DNA from 2 places in the Bacillus sp. FJAT-45350 genome. Region 1 is predicted to be linked to the other one. Evidence: a T-box and tRNA genes for the amino acid it is inferred to sense, from the RefSeq annotation. Region 1 holds a T-box; the other holds one or more tRNA genes.
What was found. The T-box of region 1 lies ahead of tyrS (tyrosine--tRNA ligase). A T-box ahead of a tRNA ligase gene usually reads a tRNA of that ligase, here a tRNA-Tyr.
Positions count from the first base shown of each region.

Region 2: it has a tRNA-Tyr gene. The T-box ahead of tyrS (tyrosine--tRNA ligase) is inferred to sense a tRNA for this amino acid. The anticodon was not compared.

Region 1 is NZ_NISU01000002.1:323,069-331,310, reverse strand. It holds gene CD003_RS18200 (diguanylate cyclase) at 1-347, opposite strand, end outside; gene rpsD (30S ribosomal protein S4) at 776-1,378, shown strand; gene tyrS (tyrosine--tRNA ligase) at 1,663-2,919, opposite strand; T-box leader at 3,055-3,280, opposite strand; gene CD003_RS18185 (transglycosylase domain-containing protein) at 3,408-6,281, shown strand; gene acsA (acetate--CoA ligase) at 6,410-8,125, opposite strand.
Region 2 is NZ_NISU01000001.1:3,166,566-3,174,807, forward strand. It holds gene glmM (phosphoglucosamine mutase) at 438-1,787, opposite strand; gene CD003_RS16010 (CdaR family protein) at 1,838-3,079, opposite strand; gene cdaA (diadenylate cyclase CdaA) at 3,072-3,893, opposite strand; gene CD003_RS16020 (anti-sigma factor family protein) at 4,048-4,686, opposite strand; gene sigW (RNA polymerase sigma factor SigW) at 4,705-5,268, opposite strand; tRNA gene CD003_RS16030 (tRNA-Ala) at 5,537-5,612, opposite strand; tRNA gene CD003_RS16035 (tRNA-Gly) at 5,622-5,695, opposite strand; tRNA gene CD003_RS16040 (tRNA-Gly) at 5,759-5,833, opposite strand; tRNA gene CD003_RS16045 (tRNA-Lys) at 5,844-5,919, opposite strand; tRNA gene CD003_RS16050 (tRNA-Gln) at 6,102-6,176, opposite strand; tRNA gene CD003_RS16055 (tRNA-Tyr) at 6,194-6,277, opposite strand; tRNA gene CD003_RS16060 (tRNA-Thr) at 6,337-6,412, opposite strand; tRNA gene CD003_RS16065 (tRNA-Val) at 6,419-6,494, opposite strand; tRNA gene CD003_RS16070 (tRNA-Glu) at 6,498-6,572, opposite strand; tRNA gene CD003_RS16075 (tRNA-Thr) at 6,731-6,806, opposite strand; tRNA gene CD003_RS16080 (tRNA-Asn) at 6,808-6,882, opposite strand; rRNA gene rrf (5S ribosomal RNA) at 6,931-7,046, opposite strand; rRNA gene CD003_RS16090 (23S ribosomal RNA) at 7,200-8,242, opposite strand, start outside.

The DNA of each region.
Region 1 (8,242 bases):
AGAACTTCATCGTTTACATACTCCTCTTCAACAATAATCCCTAATAAACCATTCCATTGGCTATTGTTATATGTTAATCGAATATTAATAAAATCAATTATGCAACCATTCCATTCAAAAGGAAACTCATTCTCAAAAAGATTTTGCTGGATTAATGAAACTGCTTCAATCATTTTAGAATTAAATCCACCAAACTCCCTAATTGTAACAATATTTCCTTCTTCATTAGCTAAAAATAGAATCGAAGATTGGAAATGTTCATCGATGATTTGACTATCTTCTATAGCGACATGGAGAAGTTTTGAAAAATCAATGGTATTTCGTTTATTATTCTTTATATTTTTCATCTTTGCACCACCATACGTTGTTACTAATTAGCCTTCTTAAGTCGCTTTGTATCCTTACTAAATAACTTACCTGTTCAATTTTTTCATATATATACATTATACTGGAAAAGAACATAATTTACTACATCCTTGCGACCAATAAAGAGAAATACTTATGAACAATTCTCTTCTTAGACAATACAGGAATACTTGACATCTACACCTTACGATCATATAATGATTTTTGTGTGAAATGAGACAGCCAAGGTAAACTTGATGTGTACCCTTATCATTTTGTTCCTCATTAATCGGCTGCTACAAAAAATGAGGTGCATCGTGTAACTTCTAGCTGTCGAAGCGAAGATGCATGAAAGCAAAATGAGCATGTCAAAGAGATTGCCATACGGTTGTTATTTTGCAACATCAAAATAACAAAGGAGGAGTCATTCATGGCTCGTTATACAGGTCCATCTTGGAAATTATCTCGTCGCTTAGGTATTTCATTAAGCGGAACAGGAAAAGAATTAGAAAAACGCCCTTACGTTCCAGGTCAACACGGCCCGAACCAACGTAAGAAAATCTCAGAATACGGTTTACAATTACAGGAGAAGCAAAAGCTTCGCCATATGTTCGGTATCAATGAGCGTCAATTCCGCCGCATCTTTGATGACGCTGGTAAAATGCCTGGTATCCACGGTGAAAACTTCATGATTTTACTTGAGTCTCGCCTAGATAACTTAGTTTACCGTATGGGACTAGCTCGTACTCGTCGTGCAGCTCGTCAGCTTGTAAACCATGGTCACGTAACTGTTGATGGAGGTCGCGTAGACATCCCTTCATACCGTGTTAAGCCTGGTCAAGCAATCGCTTTACGCGAAAAATCTAAAAATCTTTCTGCTGTAAAAGAAGCAATCGAAGTAAACAACTTCGTACCTGGTTATGTAACATTCGACGCTGAAAAGCTTGAAGGTTCATTCTCTCGTTTACCAGAACGTTCTGAGCTTCCAGCTGAAATCACTGAAGCATTAATCGTCGAGTTCTACTCTCGTTAATCTTCAATTCAAGGATGTCCATTTTATGGGCATCTTTTTTTATACCTTTTATTTTCACATCCACGTTTTAATCATATTCTTACTTACTATTTATATTCTAAAGTAACAAAAAAAGAACGGCAAATGCCATTCTTTAATAAACTAACTCAAAACAAATATAGTAGTAATTTAAAGGAGACCGCTTCTTTCACTGCACGTCAAACGTCAAGAAACCACATGACGTTTGACATCAAAACAAAGCAACGACTTCGCACATAATATTTACTAACCTTTACGGTGCATCGTTAGTATTTAATTAAGAAGTACTTCTTCTTCCCTCTTCTGATAATTGTAAATTGACCCTCGATACGATCTTCCGAAGTCATTTGTCGATCTAATTCTATACAACGTTCGCCATTAATGTAAATCGCTCCGTTTTGAATATCTTCACGACCTTGACGTTTAGAAGGAGCAATTTTTGATGCTATTAATAAATCTAACAAACTGATCTCTTCTTCTTTACATTCATATGATGGAACATCCTTAAAACCTTGTTTTATTTCTTCTGCCGATAGTGAAGAAATCTCTCCACTAAATAGAGCTCCTGAAATTCTAATCGCTTGTTTAAGTGAATCTTCACCGTGAACCAACTTTGTTACTTCTTCTGCTAAGCGTTTTTGTGCCGTACGCTTCTCTGGTGCTGTTTCCAATTCCTTTTCTAACTCATCAATCTCAGCCGGAGTTAAGAAAGTAAAGTACTTTAAGAACTTAACGACATCGCGGTCATCAGTATTGATTAAAAACTGGTAGAATTCATACGGACTTGTTTTCTCAGCATCTAACCAAATTGCGCCACCCTCAGATTTTCCAAACTTTGTTCCATCACTTTTGGTTACCAATGGAATTGTAAAACCAAATGCTTTTGCTTCTTCTTCTGTTGATTTACGAATTAATTCAAGACCAGCCGTAATATTCCCCCACTGGTCACTTCCACCTATTTGTAAACGGCAATTTTCATTTTCGTAAAGGTGAAGAAAGTCATATGATTGTAAAATCATATAGCTAAATTCCGTAAATGAAATCCCTGAAGTAATCCTTGATTCTACAGAGTCTTTTGCCAACATGTAATTTAATCCGAAGTTTTTACCAACATCTCGTAAGAACGTTATAATATCAAGCTTCCCAATCCAATCAAAGTTATTAACAGCCTTTGCTGCACTTTCACCTTCAAAATCTAAAAATTGAGAAAGCTGTCCCTTGATACGATCACTCCATAATTGAACGATTTCTTGCTCATTCAATGTACGTTCTGCCTTTTTCCCACTAGGGTCCCCAATTAGCCCAGTAGCACCGCCGACAAGAGCCAATGGTTTATGACCAGCAAGCTGGAACCTACGTAATGTTAATACAGTAAGTAAATGCCCAATATGTAAGCTATCTGCTGTTGGATCGAAGCCACAGTACAAAGTCATTTGCCCTTCTGATAATTGCTTTTCAAGACCATCAGCATCTGTTACTTGGTTAATTAATCCACGGTATTCTAAATCTTTTAATAATTCCATGTTTATCTCTCCTTTTTTTATAACTTTATAAAGCTTTTTGATTTTTTACTAGGTCCAGTAATCCGTTAAATATTTATCCCATCTGTTCATTTCATCTAGCTAGTTTACTTTGAGGAAATTAAAAAAAGCCCTCCAAAAAGGGACGAGAAATCTCGCGGTACCACCCTTCTTGAAGAACTATTATCTTCCACTCAATATGATAACGGTATAAGACCGTCCCTTACTACGAATTGAATATAAATCAATCTTCGTAAAGAATGCTCCAGGTTGTATTTCACAGCTTTTTTGTACTAGTTCACAGCAACCACTAGCTCTCTTAAACAGGGAAAAGCTTATTACTTGTACCTATCCTCGCATATTTTTCAATTGTTATATTTTTAACATATTCGTTATATGATTGTCAATATTCACCTAAAACAGATTCCGATTAGTTATAGGATGTTTCGACATGATATGCTATAATACTTCTATGTTTTAGGAGGTTCTTTATGAAAAATAAACTTGAAGAATTTAGGGCGAAACTTAAGAACGTGACTGACAAACTAGAAGAAAAAAATATATTCAAAGGTTTAGGTATTACATATCAAGTATTCTGGAATTTATTACTCGTATTTGTTGTTCTTGGGTTAATGGGTACCTTCTTTGTTGGTGGAGCTGGCGCAGGCTTTTTTGCATCCTTAGTAAAAGATGAACCATTACGACCTTATGAAGAAATGAAGAAAGACATCTATGACTATGAGGAAATGAGTCAAATCTATTTTGCCAACGATGTCTATCTTGGAGAACTTCCATATGAGTTAGAAAGAAGAGAAGTAAAGCTTGAAGATGTAAGTGAATATTTAGTACAAGCAATTATTGCTACTGAGGACGAATACTTTTATGAGCATAACGGAATAGTTCCTAAAGCAATAATGAGAGCTACACTTCAAGAAGTAGCTAACTCCTCAGTTCAAACTGGAGGCAGTACACTTACACAACAACTTGTTAAAAACCAAATATTGACAAGTGATGTTTCCTTTGACCGAAAAGCAAGAGAAATGCTTCTAGCAATGCGTTTAGAAACATTCTTTAATAAAGATGAGATATTAGAAGCCTACTTAAATGTTGTACCATTTGGACGTAATGCATCTCGTCGAAATATTGCCGGTGTACAGTCTGCAGCGCAAGGAATTTTCGGAGTTGATGCAAAAGATTTATCGCTTCCTCAAGCTGCTTACATTGCTGGTTTACCACAAAGCCCTTTTGGATATACACCTTTTACAAGTAATGGTGAAGTGAAACAAAACTTGGACCCAGGTATTAACCGAATGAAAACTGTTTTACGTAGAATGAAAGATTCTGGTTATATTACTGAATCCGAATACGAGAGTGCTTTGGATTATGATATCAGAGCTAACTTAACCACTAGAACACCTAGTTCAATTGAAGAATATCCATATTTAACAAACGAAGTGTTAAGACGTGCAACTGAAGTTTTAGCAAAACAAATGATGGTAGAAGATAATGTAATTGTAGATGAACTTGAAGGTGAAGATAGAGTTTCAACACTTACACAATATCGTGAACAAGCAAGACGTGATTTAAGAAGGAATGGGTATCGAATTCATACAACTGTCAATAAAGGAATTTATGATTCAATGCAGGAAACCGTTAAGGATGACCGCTATTTTGGGCCTGATCGTGAAGGTGAAAAAGAAGAAGTTGGTGCCATTCTAATCGAAAACCGTACAGGTGCTATCATAAGCTTTGTCGGTGGTCGTAATTTTGAAGAACAAGAATTAAACCATGCTACTCAAGCTTATCGCTCAAACGGCTCAACAATGAAACCGATTTTATCCTATGCTGCTGCAATTGATATCGGGGCAATTCATCCAGCATCAATTATCCCTGATACTCCTGCAACATATCCAGATGGAACACCTTTTGGGAACTTTGATAATAGCTATAGAGGTTTGATAACTGCTCGAGATGCGCTTAAGTATTCTCGAAATGTACCTGCAGTAAGAGCTCAACTGAAGATTCCTCATGAAAAGGCAAGAGAAACACTTCTGAAATATAACTTTAACCTTGAGGAAGGAGAACCATATCCTTCAGCATCTTTAGGTAGAACTAGAAACGATGTAACAGTTGAACAAAACACAGCTGCATACGCAACGTTCGCTAATGATGGAAACTTTGTTGAGTCCTACATGATAGACAGAATTGAAACAAAAGAAGGAGAAGTTATTTTTCAACATGAAATTAATCCAGTTGAAGTATTTTCTCCACAAACTGCATATTTAATGGTCGACATGATGAGAGATGTATTACGTAGTGGTACAGCGACTTACCTTCCTGGTAGAATCAAGTTCAAATCTGATTGGACTGGTAAAACAGGAACTTCAAATGATTTCCATGACGCTTGGTTTGTTGGCTTAAATCCGAATGTAACGATGAGTGTTTGGATTGGATATGACACACCTAAGTCTATTCAACAACGAGGTGTTGCTGGATTAAGCTACAGTCAACGTACTCAACAAATATGGGCAAACTTAATTAATTCTGCTTATGATAGTAACCCGGAATTAATTGCGTCACAAAGTAATTTTGAAATGCCAAATGGAATAGTTAGACGTTCAATTTGTGGTATCTCTGGACTTCTTCCTTCTGACTTATGTCAAGAGGCAGGACTAGTTAGATCAGATTTATTCAATGCACAATTTGTACCTACAAAAATTGACGATAGTCTTACTAGAGTAAAGTATGTACTTCTGAATGAACAACCTTATATAGCATTAGATTCAACTCCTGATGAGTTTACTTATACAGGTGTTGCAATCAAAGAAGAGTATATTCAAGAAAATCAACTAAAGGACTACTTACCAGAGTCATTGAACAATGTAATTCCAGATAGATTAGCACAAGAAAACGGTAAACAACCAGACCAAGTTTCAAATGTAGCACTCTCAGGCTCACAGCTTACATGGTCTAAGCATCATGAAAATGATATTGTTGGCTATCGTATTTATCGAACTGCAAGTGGTAGTTCAGGTTTTAGCTTAGTAGGAAGTGTACGTACTGGTAGTTATAGTTTCAACGTCAATAATGCCGGATTTGCCTATTATGTAACAGCAGTTGATGTGGCAGGTAAAGAATCAGCCCCATCTCAAACTGCAAAAGGTCAAGGCTGGATTGTCGAAGAAGATAATGATGAAGATAAAACAGAAGAAGACGACTTATTAGAATTACCAGAGAATAATAATGGTGAAAAAGAAAAAGAAAATGAGAAAGAAAAAGAAGAAAAAAAGAATGAAAATGATAATGGTCGTAAAGAAGATGACCAAAAGCCAGAAAATAGTAATAGGGAAAATAATCAATCATAGCAGTATCAAAAAGGCTGACAGTACCGGTACTGTCAGCCTTTTTTTGTATTTAATTAAACTCTAAACACCGAAAAGGGTGTCCCAAAGGTTGTATTTTACCTCTTGGGACACCCTCTTATTTCACTCTATTAGTCTTCCATTGTAGATAAGTCACCAGTTGGTAGGTCTAATTCCCAAGCTTTTAATACACGTCTCATAATTTTACCACTACGTGTTTTTGGTAGCTTATCACGGAATTCGATCTCACGTGGTGCAGCATGTGCAGCTAAGCCTTTTTTAACAAAGGTACGAATATCTTCTTTTAGCTCATCCGAAACTTCATAACCATCACGTAATGCTACGAATGCCTTAATAATTTCACCACGTACTGGGTCTGGCTTACCAATTACACCAGCCTCAGCTACTGCTGGATGCTCTACAAGCTTACTTTCAACTTCAAATGGACCAACGCGCTCACCAGCTGTCATGATAACATCATCGATACGTCCTTGGAACCAGAAGTAACCTTCTTCATCCATGTACGCTGAATCACCCGAAACGTACCAACCATCAATTTCAAAATAGCTATTGTATTTTTCAGCGTTGTTCCATACAGCTCTCATCATTGAAGGCCAGCCCTTCTTAATTGCAAGGTTCCCCATTCTGTTCGGAGGAAGAATATTCCCTTGATCATCAATGATAGCAGCTTCTACTCCTGGAATTGGTTTACCCATTGAACCTGGTTTGATTTCCATACAAGGATAGTTACAGATAAGCTGAGCGCCCGTTTCAGTCATCCACCATGTATCATGAATGCGTAGATCAAATACCTTTTTACCCCAACGAACTACTTCTGGGTTAAGCGGTTCACCTACACTTAAGATATGGCGTAATGATGATAAATCATAATCCTTAACAAGCTCGTCACCAGCACTCATTAACATACGGAATGCAGTCGGCGCACTATACCAAACAGTTACATTATAACGCTGTAACGTTTCATACCAATCTGTCGGGCTAAAACGTCCTCCACGAACTACATTTGTAATACCTGATAAAAATGGTCCGAAAATACCATATGATGTACCAGTTACCCAACCTGGGTCAGCTGTGCACCAATAAACATCATCTTCTTTAAGATCAAGTACCCACTGTGCCGTTTGGTAATGTTGAAGCATTGCGTTATGAACATGCAATACCCCTTTTGGTTTACCAGTCGAGCCAGATGTATAGTGAAGAATTAAACCATCTTCACGTTCAACCCATGTAATATCTAGTTCAGGGCTTGCTGTATTTAATTTTGTCATATAATCAATGTAAGGTCCTTCTTCTTTCACATTCTCTCCAATAACTAGAACCTTCTCTAGTTTCGGTAAGTCAGCTACTGGCACACGCTCTAATAGGTCAGGAGTCGTAATTAATACCTTAGCTTCACTATCTTCTAGACGGTCGCGCACAGCACCTTCCATGAATGCTTCGAATAATGGCCCTACAATAGCACCTAATTTAATAGCACCTAATACAGAGAAGTATAACTCTGGAGAACGTGGCATGAAAATAAATACACGGTCACCTTTCACTACTCCAGCATCTTTAAGTACATTACCTGCGCGGTTTGTCATTTCTTTCATTTGTTGATAAGTATATTTTTCATCTCTTGTTGCGTCACTATAATAGAGGGCTACCTTGTCCTTTTTCTCAGAATCAGCATGACGATCGATTGCTTCATACGCCAAATTAATTTTCCCTGTCTCACTCCAAGAAAAAGCCTTTTCTACAGTAGTCCAATCAAATGATTTAGCAATTTCATCATAACTTTTTAAGTTGTAATCTCCGTTTACTGTTGGAAGCGCTTGCACATTCATTTCACATCTTCCCCTCTTATGTAATTTCTTTTCGTAACTCATTATAATATATTTAGAATATTTCTTCAATTTAAAATTTAAATTTGTATTAATTTTACATGAAAAAACTTGGAAAAA
Region 2 (8,242 bases), on a different contig from region 1:
TTTTTTCAAAGACTTTCGGTTGTGGTATTGCAACCGAGGGGCATCCGCCGAACTTCGATATTCCCCTTCCTCGTCAACTATTTCAACAAATAGTCCAGGCGCTTATAAATAACGTGCTACTGTCGCTCCTCCCTTTTTAAACTCAAAGTTAATCATACTACAATACGACAAAAGGGGTCAATATCCATAAAGAACCAGTTCCTAGTAGACTGTGACAAATTCTTGTAGTTCCACCTGTGAATACACTACTACCATTGAAATCAATCAAAGAATTAGTCTATTGCTTCACTGCTATTGTGCGGAGCTACCCATCATTGAGTAAGCTTTATTACTCAACACTAATGTCACTTAATACGAGGCAGTTTATCTGTTAAGCCTTATAAAATAAAAATATGCATAGAGGGCACCTGTTGTGCCTCTACGCATTAGCTCTTTTTTTATTCTTCTTTAAATCCAAGCTCTTCTTGCACTACGTCAGCAATCGACGTTACAAAGCGCTCACATAATTCTTCTGTCTCTGCTTCCACCATCACTCGTACAAGTGGTTCCGTTCCAGATGGACGTACAAGAACACGTCCGTTGCCATTCATTTCTTTTTCTACTGCCTCAATAGCCTCTACTACTTTATTGTTAGTTTGAACTGCTTCTTTATCTACAACTTTAATATTTACTAGCGTTTGCGGGAATTTCTCCATCTCTCCTGCAAGCTGAGACAATGGTTTTTTCGTAAGCTTCATAATATTAACTAACTGAAGCGCAGAAAGTAAACCGTCTCCTGTCGTAATGTGGTCTAAGAAAATGATATGACCAGATTGCTCACCACCAAGGTTGAAGCCACCTTTTCTCATTTCCTCCATAACATAACGGTCACCTACACCTGTTTGTCTTGTATCAACATCATTTGCCTCTAATGCTTTATAGAAGCCTAAGTTACTCATAACTGTAGTTACGACCGTATTATGCTTTAACCAGCCTTGCTCTTTCATAAACTTCGCACAGATGAACATAATTTGGTCACCATCAACGATGTGTCCATTCTCATCCACTGCAATTAATCTGTCCGCATCACCATCAAAAGCAAGACCTAAGTCCGCTTTCTTATCTAATACTAATTGTGCAAGTGCTTCTGGATGAGTAGAACCTACACCATCATTAATATTGACTCCATTTGGTGACGTACCCATTGTAGAAATATCTGCTTCTAAATCTGCAAATAAATGTGGAGCTAAGGAAGACGCTGCACCATGTGCACAGTCAAGGGCAATATGTAGCCCTGAGAAATCTTCGTGTACAGTCTGTTTTAAAAACTGTAAATATTTTTGTCCACCTTCGAAATAATCATTAACCTGGCCTAAATCAGCCCCTACTGGACGAGGTAATGTATCTTCCTCATCAAGTAATGTTTCTATTTCTTTTTCCTGTACATCAAGTAGCTTAAAGCCATCCGGACCAAAGAACTTAATTCCATTATCCTCTACTGGATTATGAGAAGCAGATATCATAACACCTGCTTGAGCACTTAACGCTTTTGTTAAGAAAGCCACACCTGGTGTTGAAATCACACCTAATCTCATAACTTCTGCTCCAACACTTAGAAGACCAGCAATTAATGCCCCCTCAAGCATTTCACCTGAAATACGTGTATCACGTCCAATGAGGACTTTAGGTTTTTCTGTGTCCTTTGTTAGGACATACCCACCGATACGTCCTAGTTTAAATGCTAGCTCAGGGGTTAACTGTGTATTAGCTATTCCCCTAACTCCATCTGTCCCAAAATACTTACCCATGTAAAAATCTCTCCTTCAATGAACATTGTTTATCCATGTTAATTTCAACTCTATTCGTTACTTTGTTCTTTTATTATGACAGTTGCTTTTTGTGATGAGGACTCAAACGATAAGTTCTGTGGTCCGATTACTTGAATCTCAATCTCATGCTCTCCAAGTGCTAGCTCGTTTACATCTATAAACGCTTGAATATTCTCTGGATTTACTTTTTCTAATAATGCAGTAGTACCTTTCAACGTAACATTTACTAGCTGATTAACTGGACTTTCAAAGATAAGCTCTAGCCCTTCTGATAAGCCATTAATATCAACAGGTACTTCTTCTATTAGAAGAGTTTCTTCCTTATTAAGCTCGACTGTTACATTGATTACCTGTGGGTCAACCCTTTCAACTCCCCTCGGTCTTGGGACAGCAAGCTGAAGTGTCTGACTTTCTGTAATCGTGCTTAAATCTATTTCAAGTCCCTCAATAATTGATATCTGTCCAATAACATCTCTTGGACCAAAAATTGTTACTTCTTTTGGCTCTAAAATCACCGATTCTACACTTAAGCCTTCTGGAGGTTCACCCTGCTTACTAACCTTGACTGGTACCTCTTTATAAGGACTCGTAATTGGAACACGTACATCGACTATCGCTGGTTCAATATCTAGATGAAGTTCGTTCCCCACTTGGTCATAAACCTTAACGGGAACCCCTTTTTCGATTGTCCTATCTGCACCTTGTACATCTACATATGCTTTTGCAATCGCTACTTGTTCGATAATTTCCTCGGCTGCTGTTATTTCTATAGTAACAGGAGTAACAATAGGCGTTCCTACTGTATATCCTTCAGCAACTTCATCACTGTTCACTAAATCAACGGTTACCGGTAGAGTCATTGTTTTCTTTTCTTGTAAAACGACTCTTACAAATTGAGGAACGACGGATACTGATAGTTCACGAGGGAAGCCTTTAGTATGAATGCTTACATGATGAACACCAGGACCCTTATCCTGTAAATCAACAAATACCTCATAATTTGGTCGCGCCACCTGGAACTGAATTAGTGCCCCCTGAGGGCCTGTTAAATTCACTTGAACCGACTCAGTCATCTCAGTGACAACATATTGGTCCTCATCAAAGTGAGCGACTAATGGAACATCTGTTAACGTATGTGAGCCTTTACTAACTCCCGGAAGTACACTTGGTTGATTTGTGAAATTATCAGCGTTTACCATCAAAAATAACATGAGGGCAATAAAAAACGAGATTAGCTTTACAAACCATGGACTAGTAAATAGCTTATCCATCCTTCTTCCCTCCCCACTGCCAACGTGCTGAAGAGGTTTGTACTTGAGTTATTAACTCTCTTTTCAACAATTCATGTAACTTCTCTTCATCTAAATCACGATGAAGCTCTCCATTTTTCGTAAGAGAGATATTTCCTGTTTCTTCTGATACAACTAGAGTAATACAATCAGTCACTTCACTAATTCCAAGTGCTGCACGGTGTCTCGTCCCTAACTCCTTTGATATAAAAGGATTCTCTGATAGCGGTAAGTAACAAGCTGCAGCCATTATCTTATTTTCTTTTATAATAACAGCACCATCATGTAATGGTGTATTTGGTATAAAGACATTGATAAGTAACTCTGATGTTAAATCTGAGTTCATTGAAATCCCTGTCTCTACGTAGTCATTCATTCCCGTTTCCCGTTCAATCGAGAGTAACGCACCGATACGACGCTTGGCCATATAGTTAGCAGCCTTTACAATCGCTTCAATTGATTTCGACGTTTCCTCTTCTTGTGGAATAGTAGAGCGAGAAAATAGGCGACCTCTCCCTAACTGTTCCAACGCCCTTCTCAGCTCCGGCTGAAAGATGATGATAATGGCAAGTAACCCGTAAGTTACGGTTTGATACATTAACCATTCAAGAGTACGCAAACCAAAAAAGCTACTTAAAAACCATATCCCAAGGATAACGGTAATTCCTTTTAATAACTGAACAGCTCTTGTGCCTCGTATAATCATTATTAATTTGTATATTACGTAGGTAACAAGTAATATATCTACTATCTGCCCCAAGTAATTGAGCAGTTGAAAATCTTCTCCCAAAAACATGGCACTTCCTCCAAACCTTTAGCATCAGGAACTACTTTTTTATATTTATAGCTTTATCATTATACCATATTTTAAAACCTATCGTATGCATCATACAGTCCGTCAATGAATACTAGAGCCTCTCTTTTTCCCACTGATGTACGAAACTTACTTACTAGTCTATATTCTCTTTTTCGTTACCTACCACGGTCGTTACATCAGAGAAGAAGCTCTTAATGTGATACCAAATCCATTCTAATACTTGGGTCACCTCATCTATTTCTCCAGATACAGAACCGGCAGAAGCTAGATACTTCTCGCTATTTACGAGAAGCACATTCCCACGAACTTCTCCATTTAACTCTAATGTTCCATTACGAACAACCAAATTTCCTTCAATTACTTCCCCTTCTGGAACAATGACTTTGCCACTCTCATGGTCAATTTGAATGTTTCCGTTTCCTGTCACACTTAGTTCCTCTGAGCTATTCCAAACAGAAATAATACTACTAGACATGAGTATTAGAAAAATAGAAGCAGCTACGGCAAGAGGATGGTTTCTCATCCATTGCTTCCAGGCCACTCTCTTCTTACGCTTTGGTAGTTGTTGCAAGACATTATTTGTAAAGTTAGCCGATGTCTCTATATGAGAGGCACTTTGAACAAAAGCTATTGCTTTTCTCGTTTCCTCATAATGTTTCTTACATGAAACATTTGTCTCTATATAATGTAAAAACTCAGCTTTTTCTTCATTAGTTGTTTCCCCATCTAAATACCGATGCATAAGCTCAATAAAACGTTTATTGTATTCCATGTTCATCACCCTTTCACCTTAGACATTGCCCATTCGCTTACGCAAGGTTTCCCGACCGCGATGAATTCTTGTCTTAACTGTCGATACTGGCAGATCTAAAATCTCGCTGATTTCTTTTAAAGACAAGTCTTCAATGTACTTTAGTATAATCGCAGAGCGATATTTAGGCGGTAAATGGTTGATTTCATCTTGTATCCACTCTTGCATCTCTACCTTAACCACTTGATCATCTGGAAGCTCTTCAGTAGATGCAATTTGTGATTGAACTGTCATCCCCTCTGTACCTTTAATCGGGTCCTCTAAATGAAAGTCTGGCTTCCTCTTTCTAAGACGATCAATTGCTAAGTTCGTTGCTATTCGAAAGAGCCAAGTAGAAAACTTTCTATTAGTATCATATCTATCAATATTTGTATATGCTCGTAAAAAAGCTTCTTGAGCTACATCTTGTGCTTCGTGCATATTCCCAAGCATTCGATAAGATAGTTGATACACTTTGTCCTTATACATCTCAACTAACTCACCAAAAGCTTCCGTATCGCCACTCTTCACTTCTTTAATTAATCTCTTAATTAGTTTCTCCATCTCGTTACCTCCGCTTATTTTGCGGTATTATTACTTCTACGTATAAAACCGTATTTGGTTTCTTTTTATTTACAATTTTATATTTATATTAACACGAATAATATACGAGAAGTTAACAAACTTAGTAGTAGGTGAAACTATATGTAAATACGAAATAATCTTTTAAGAGGTCAGTGACGAACACCAACAAATTGTGTTCAGTTGCAAACAACCATAAGTCCACAAAAAAACCTTAGATACAGTATCTAAGGTAAAAGTGTCTAATATATGGTGGAGCCTAGCGGGATCGAACCGCTGACCTCCTGCGTGCAAGGCAGGCGCTCTCCCAGCTGAGCTAAGGCCCCAACTTAAATTGGAGCGGGTGATGAGAATCGAACTCACGACATCAGCTTGGAAGGCTGAGGTTTTACCACTAAACTACACCCGCTAATAAAATAATTGTAACATATAAATCTATAAAATAAAAGCCTATTCCATTAAAATTAACTTATGGAGCGGAAGACGAGATTCGAACTCGCGACCCCCACCTTGGCAAGGTGGTGTTCTACCACTGAACTACTTCCGCAAAGATAAAATGGTGAGCCATGAAGGATTCGAACCTTCGACCCTCTGATTAAAAGTCAGATGCTCTACCAACTGAGCTAATGGCTCTTGCTGTTATATACTAAGTAATTCTTGTTGTAAACGGACGATGTTTGGCTTCATTGCCTTACCTAATCTCTTTCTCTTCTAGAAATGCTTCGAGGTGCATCCGTCGAGACAACTCGTAGTTGTTTCTGAGAAGTATGGCTCGTAACTCAGCTAATGCCTCTTGCTGTTATATAGTAAGTAAATGGCTGGGCTAGCTGGATTCGAACCAGCGCATGACGGAGTCAAAGTCCGTTGCCTTACCGCTTGGCTATAGCCCACTATGATATAAATCAAATGGTGGAGGGGGACGGATTCGAACCGCCGAACCCTAAGGAGCGGATTTACAGTCCGCCGCGTTTAGCCACTTCGCTACCCCTCCAGGTCTACTATGTATAGCTATAAGTAGCGAAATACTATCTGTAAACACAGCATAAAAAATGGTGCCGGCAAGAGGACTTGAACCCCCAACCTACTGATTACAAGTCAGTTGCTCTACCAGTTGAGCTACACCGGCGTATTATGGTGGAGGATGACGGGATCGAACCGCCGACCCCCTGCTTGTAAGGCAGGTGCTCTCCCAGCTGAGCTAATCCTCCATATGGTGACCCGTACGGGATTCGAACCCGTGTTACCGCCGTGAAAGGGCGGTGTCTTAACCGCTTGACCAACGGGCCAGTGTCAATAATGTCTCTCTGACAAAAAATATTATACTAAAAAATAAATTTGTGTGCAACTCTTTTTTTCTATAGTTTATTTTGAAATTCAATACTAAATCTCAAAATAAAAAACCCTCATTTATAAGAGAGAAATTAATTTGTCTTACCTGCAATTCTGGAGCTTCCAAGCGGACTCGAACCGCTGACCCCTTCCTTACCATGGAAGTGCTCTACCTACTGAGCTATGGAAGCATGGCTCCACAGGTAGGACTCGAACCTACGACCGATCGGTTAACAGCCGATTGCTCTACCACTGAGCTACTGTGGAATAAGAAAGAGTAACTTAAAGGAAGTTTATAATATTGTAAATAAAAAAACCTAGCAACGTCCTACTCTCGCAGGGGGAAGCCCCCAACTACCATCGGCGCTGAAGAGCTTAACTTCCGTGTTCGGCATGGGAACGGGTGTGGCCTCTTCGCCATCATCACTAAGTCAACCACTCTGTGATACTTCCTCGCAAGACTTGCGACGAGTAACCGCAGGAGCAGATTTCTTCGCTGAAATTGCTTTCAGCTGAGAGTTGTTCTCTCAAAACTAGATAGTGTTATATATGCAGGTCGTCGAATTCATTTCAACCTTAGAAAATTGGATAAGCCCTCGACCGATTAGTATCTCTCAGCTCCACATGTCACCATGCTTCCACCCGAGACCTATCAACCTCATCATCTCTAAGGGGTCTTACTTACTTAACGTAATGGGAAATCTCATCTTGAGGGGGGCTTCATGCTTAGATGCTTTCAGCACTTATCCCGTCCACACGTAGCTACCCAGCTATGCTCCTGGCGGAACAACTGGTACACCAGCGGTGTGTCCATCCCGGTCCTCTCGTACTAAGGACAGCTCCTCTCAAATTTCCTACGCCCGCGACGGATAGGGACCGAACTGTCTCACGACGTTCTGAACCCAGCTCGCGTACCGCTTTAATGGGCGAACAGCCCAACCCTTGGGACCTACTTCAGCCCCAGGATGCGATGAGCCGACATCGAGGTGCCAAACCTCCCCGTCGATGTGGACTCTTGGGGGAGATAAGCCTGTTATCCCCAGGGTAGCTTTTATCCGTTGAGCGATGGCCCTTCCATGCGGAACCACCGGATCACTAAGCCCGACTTTCGTCCCTGCTCGACTTGTAGGTCTCGCAGTCAAGCTCCCTTATGCCTTTGCACTCTACGAATGATTTCCAACCATTCTGAGGGAACCTTTGGGCGCCTCCGTTACTGTTTAGGAGGCGACCGCCCCAGTCAAACTGCCCACCTGACACTGTCCCCGAACCGGATCACGGTCCTAGGTTAGAATTTCAATACAGTCAGGGTAGTATCCCACCGACGCCTCCACCGAAGCTTGCGCTCCGGTTTCCAAGGCTCCTACCTATCCTGTACAAACTGTACCAAAATCCAATATCAAGCTACAGTAAAGCTCCATGGGGTCTTTCCGTCCTGTCGCGGGTAACCTGCATCTTCACAGGTAATATAATTTCACCGGGTCTCTCGTTGAGACAGTATCCAAGTCGTTACACCATTCGTGCGGGTCGGAACTTACCCGACAAGGAATTTCGCTACCTTAGGACCGTTATAGTTACGGCCGCCGTTTACTGGGGCTTCAATTCAAAGCTTCTCCCGAAGGATAACCTC